DNA from 2 places in the Streptomyces sp. NBC_00258 genome. Region 1 is predicted to be linked to the other one. Evidence: predicted binding sites of a transcription regulator. Region 1 holds the regulator's gene; the other holds the start of a gene.

Evidence for each region. The regulator HrcA, encoded in region 1, represses chaperone genes, less so after heat shock. The targets are predictions, from matches to a motif close to TTNGCACTCNGNNNNNCNGAGTGCNAA.
Region 2: a site for HrcA is predicted at 1,533-1,559, ahead of groL (chaperonin GroEL). Genes of this name have one in related genera too.

The regions. Positions count from the first base shown of each region.
Region 1 covers NZ_CP108081.1:8,059,005-8,061,401, reverse strand. Annotated here, with positions in the region: gene dnaJ (molecular chaperone DnaJ) at 1-535, opposite strand, end outside; gene hrcA (heat-inducible transcriptional repressor HrcA) at 536-1,552, opposite strand; gene OG718_RS35990 (MBL fold metallo-hydrolase) at 1,802-2,397, shown strand, end outside.
Region 2 covers NZ_CP108081.1:5,857,068-5,859,464, forward strand. Annotated here, with positions in the region: gene groL (chaperonin GroEL) at 1-1,407, opposite strand, end outside; gene OG718_RS25935 (cold-shock protein) at 1,734-1,940, opposite strand; gene OG718_RS25940 (ubiquitin-like small modifier protein 1) at 2,396-2,397, opposite strand, start outside.

The DNA of each region.
Region 1 (2,397 bases):
GGCCCAGGAAGGACCGCGTGACCTGGGACACCTCACCGCGCCCGCGGCACATGTCACAGGTCTGCGCGGAGGTGCCGGGCGCCGCGCCCTCGCCACTGCACGTCGTACACACGACGGCCGTGTCGACCTGGATGTCCTTCGTCGTGCCGAAGGCCGCCTCGTCGAGGTCGATCTCCAGCCGGATCATCGCGTCCTGGCCGCGCCGCGTGCGCGACCGCGGGCCCCGCTGCGACGCCGTACCGAAGAAGGCGTCCATGATGTCCGAGAAGTTCCCGAACCCGCCGGCGCCGAAGCCGCCCGCGCCCTGGCCGCCCGCCTGGGACAGCGGGTCACCGCCGAGGTCGTAGACCTGCTTCTTCTGCGGGTCCGACAACACCTCGTACGCGGCGTTGATCTCCTTGAAGCGCTCTTGCGTCTTCGGATCGGGATTGACGTCCGGATGCAGCTCGCGTGCGAGCCGCCGGAATGCCTTCTTGATCTCGTCCTGGGACGCGTCGCGGCGCACGCCGAGTACGGCGTAGTAGTCCGTGGCCACTTACGACTCCGCCAGGATCTGTCCTACGTACCGTGCCACCGCTCGTACCGCTCCCATCGTTCCGGGGTAATCCATGCGCGTCGGTCCGACCACGCCAAGTTTTGCTACTGCCTCGCCGCCCGAACCGTAGCCGACCGAGACGACGGACGTGGAGTTGAGTCCCTCATGGGCGTTCTCGTGACCGATCCGTACGGCCATGCCCGAATCATTGACCTCACCAAGGAGTTTGAGGAGAACGACCTGCTCCTCAAGGGCCTCCAGAACCGGACGGATAGTGAGGGGAAAGTCATGTCCGAAGCGGGTGAGATTGGCGGTGCCGCCGATCATCAGCCGCTCCTCGGTCTCCTCGACGAGGGTCTCCAGGAGAGTGGAGAGCACCGTCGCGACCGTACCCCGATCCTCCGCCTCGAAAGCGTCGGGGAGATCCTGCACCAGTTGCGGGACGTCCGCGAAACGGCGGCCCGCGATCCGGCTGTTGAGCCGCGCGCGTAGATCTGCCGTGGAGGCCTCCCCGAAGGGCGCCGGGCAGTCCACCATGCGCTGCTCGACCCGGCCGGTGTCCGTGATCAGTACCAGCATGACGCGGGCCGAGGCCAGCGACAGCAGCTCCACATGACGCACGGTCGAGCGCGTCAGGGACGGGTACTGCACGACGGCGACCTGCCGGGTGAGCTGCGCGAGGAGCCGGACGGTCCGCCCCACGACGTCGTCGAGATCGACGGCGCCGTCGAGGAAACTGTGGATCGCCCGCCGCTCCGGCGCGGTCATCGGCTTGACGCCCGCGAGCTTGTCGACGAAGAGGCGGTAGCCCTTGTCCGTGGGGATGCGGCCTGCGCTGGTGTGCGGCTGGGCGATGTAGCCCTCGTCCTCGAGCACGGCCATGTCGTTACGGACGGTCGCCGGGGAGACGCCCAGCCGGTGGCGCTCCGTGAGCGCCTTGGAACCGACCGGCTCCTCGGTGCCCACGTAGTCCTGGACGATGGCGCGCAGCACCTCGAGCCTGCGTTCACTGAGCATCGCGCACACCTCCAGCTGGTCTTCCCCGCGGTCTTCGATGCGGTCCTCGATCATCCTCGATCGTCTTGCCTGGCACTCAGCGTGCGCGAGTGCCAGCATCCCCGCGCCAAGTGTACGGCCGGTAGGTGCGGCCCGGGCAAGGGTGGCCCTGCGACGTCACGACGACGTGTACGGGGCTGTCCCGCTCTGTCCCGACTGCTGTCCACCGCTGTCTGCGCACTTCATCGGGCGTAGGGCTAGCGTCGGCGTATGAGGGTGACTTGGGAAGAGGCCGGGTGGGAGGAACTGGGTCCGCGTGTGGGACGCTGCCGGCTTCCGGTGTGGGACTGCACGGCCGGGCTCGTGGTGGGCGAGGGTGCGGCGCTCATGATCGACGCGGGGTCGGGGCTGCGGGAGGGCGCGCGGCTGCGTACGGAGGCGCGGCGGTTGCTCGGGGGCGGGCGGGTCACCCATCTCGCGCTCACCCACCCGCACTTCGACCACGCCTTCGGCGCGGCGGCGTTCGCGGGGGTCGAGATCTTCGGGGCGGTGGGCCTTGAGCGGGTGCTGGTCGACGAACGGGACGCCTTGCGGGCGGATGCCGTACGCAACGGCGCCGATCCTGGCGAGGCGGCCGAGGCGGCGGACCTGCTCGTCCGCCCCCGGCATCTCGTCTCCGGCGAGTGGACGCTCGACCTGGGCGGCGGCGTACAGGTCCTGCTGGCGAACGTGGGACCCGGCCACACGGCCCACGACCTGGCGATTCTCGTCCGCGGCGACCTGGGAGACCCCGGCGGCCCCAGCAGTCCCAGCGGCCCCGGGACGGGCTCGCCGGAGATCGTCTTCTGCGGTGACCTCGTCGAGGA
Region 2 (2,397 bases), 2.2 Mb from region 1:
CAGGTTGCGCACCTTCTCGACGATGACGCCACCCTCGAGACCACCGTTGACGGCGATCTGCTTGAGCGGGGCCTCCAGGGCGAGCTTCACGGCGTTGGCGCCGGTCGCCTCGTCACCCTCCAGGTCCAGCTTCTCGAAGACCGAGGAGGCCTGGAGCAGGGCCACGCCACCACCGGCGACGATGCCCTCCTCGACGGCCGCCTTCGCGTTGCGAACGGCGTCCTCGATGCGGTGCTTGCGCTCCTTGAGCTCGACCTCGGTGGCGGCACCGGCCTTGATGACGGCCACGCCGCCGGCCAGCTTCGCCAGGCGCTCCTGGAGCTTCTCGCGGTCGTAGTCCGAGTCGCTGTTCTCGATCTCGGCACGGATCTGGTTGACGCGACCGGCAACCTGGTCCGCCGAACCCGAGCCGTCGACGATCGTCGTCTCGTCCTTGGTGATGACGATCTTGCGAGCGCGGCCGAGCAGCTCAAGGCCCGTGTTCTCGAGCTTGAGGCCGACCTCCTCGGAGATGACCTCGCCGCCCGTGAGGATGGCGATGTCGTTCAGCATCGCCTTGCGGCGGTCACCGAAGCCCGGGGCCTTGACGGCGACGGACTTGAAGGTGCCACGGATCTTGTTGACGACCAGGGTCGACAGGGCCTCGCCCTCGACGTCCTCGGCGATGATCAGCAGCGGCTTGCCCGACTGCATGACCTTCTCCAGGAGCGGGAGCAGGTCCTTGACGTTGGCGATCTTCGAGTTCGCGATCAGGATGTAGGGGTCGTCGAGGACGGCCTCCATACGCTCCATGTCGGTGGCGAAGTACGCCGAGATGTAGCCCTTGTCGAAGCGCATGCCCTCGGTGAGCTCGAGCTCCAGACCGAAGGTCTGGGACTCCTCGACCGTGATGACGCCTTCCTTGCCGACCTTGTCCATCGCCTCGGCGATGAGCTCGCCGATCTGGGTGTCGGCGGCGGAGATGGAGGCCGTCGAAGCGATCTGCTCCTTGGTCTCGACATCCTTCGCCTGCTCCAGCAGGGCACCGGAGACGGCCTCGACGGCCTTCTCGATACCGCGCTTGAGAGCCATCGGGTTGGCGCCGGCGGCTACGTTGCGAAGGCCCTCGCGGACCAGCGCCTGCGCCAGAACGGTCGCGGTGGTCGTACCGTCACCGGCGACGTCGTCCGTCTTCTTGGCGACTTCCTTGACCAGCTCAGCGCCGATCTTCTCGTACGGGTCCTCGAGCTCGATCTCCTTGGCGATGGAAACACCATCGTTGGTGATCGTGGGGGCGCCCCACTTCTTCTCGAGGACGACGTTGCGACCCTTGGGACCAAGGGTGACCTTGACGGCGTCGGCGAGCTGGTTCATCCCGCGCTCGAGACCGCGCCGTGCCTCCTCGTCGAACGCGATGATCTTGGCCATGTGAAGTGGTCCTCCCGGACTGGGGTGGAATCTCCAGGACCGCGCCCGCGCCCGCGACGGACGGCCTGCCGACCTCGTGGTTCCTTGCCCCACCCGGCCTGCGGGCCTCACCGACCCGGTCCTCGTTATCACTCTCACCTTCAGAGTGCTAACGCCAATGATTAGCACTCGACCCATGCGAGTGCAAGCGGCTCAGGATGATCCGCAGGTGGGAGCAGGTGAGAAGAGAGCGCATACACGGCGCGTGAGCGTGCCGAAGGGCCCGCACCCCGGGGGGTACGAGCCCTTCGGAAGAAGAACGTCGCTGCAGTAAGTCGGCGCGTGCTTCAGCCGGTCGCCAGTCGGACCATGTCCGCCTGCGGCCCCTTCTGGCCTTGCGAGATCTCAAAATCGACCCGCTGACCCTCTTCCAGGGTGCGGTAGCCGTCCATCTGAATCGCGCTGTAGTGGACGAAAACATCCGCACCACCGTCGACCGCGATGAAGCCGTACCCCTTCTCCGCGTTGAACCATTTGACGGTGCCCTGAGCCATGCCTAACTCCCCTATTACTGGCCCTTGCACAGACCCGCACTTCGCGGATCCGGGTCAGACCTCACCCCCCAACGGTTGGGGGTGTGCGCCGGAACGCGTCGACCGCGGCTGAATGTATCCGTCCAACTGCCGTCTGCAACAGGTCAATCCGACGAGAATTCCGGGCACGACCGATCGGGAATATGTGAAGAATTCACGAAGATTCAGGGCAAGTCGGGCCCCATGAATGCCATAAAAGGCTCAAAAAGGCGGGGCACTTTGGCTACTTCTTGTCGGGCTTCGGGCGGGATCTCAATGCGCCCGGCGTGCGGATCGAAGCAGGTTCCCCAACTGTACCGCGCTCAACCATACAGAATTGCCCCTTCCGCTTCTCTCACGGAGGGGGCAATTCGATGAACTCTCGGTGACGGCAGTTACCGAAGGTAATGATCAGCCTCCGGCAACGCTCCCGTCGGTC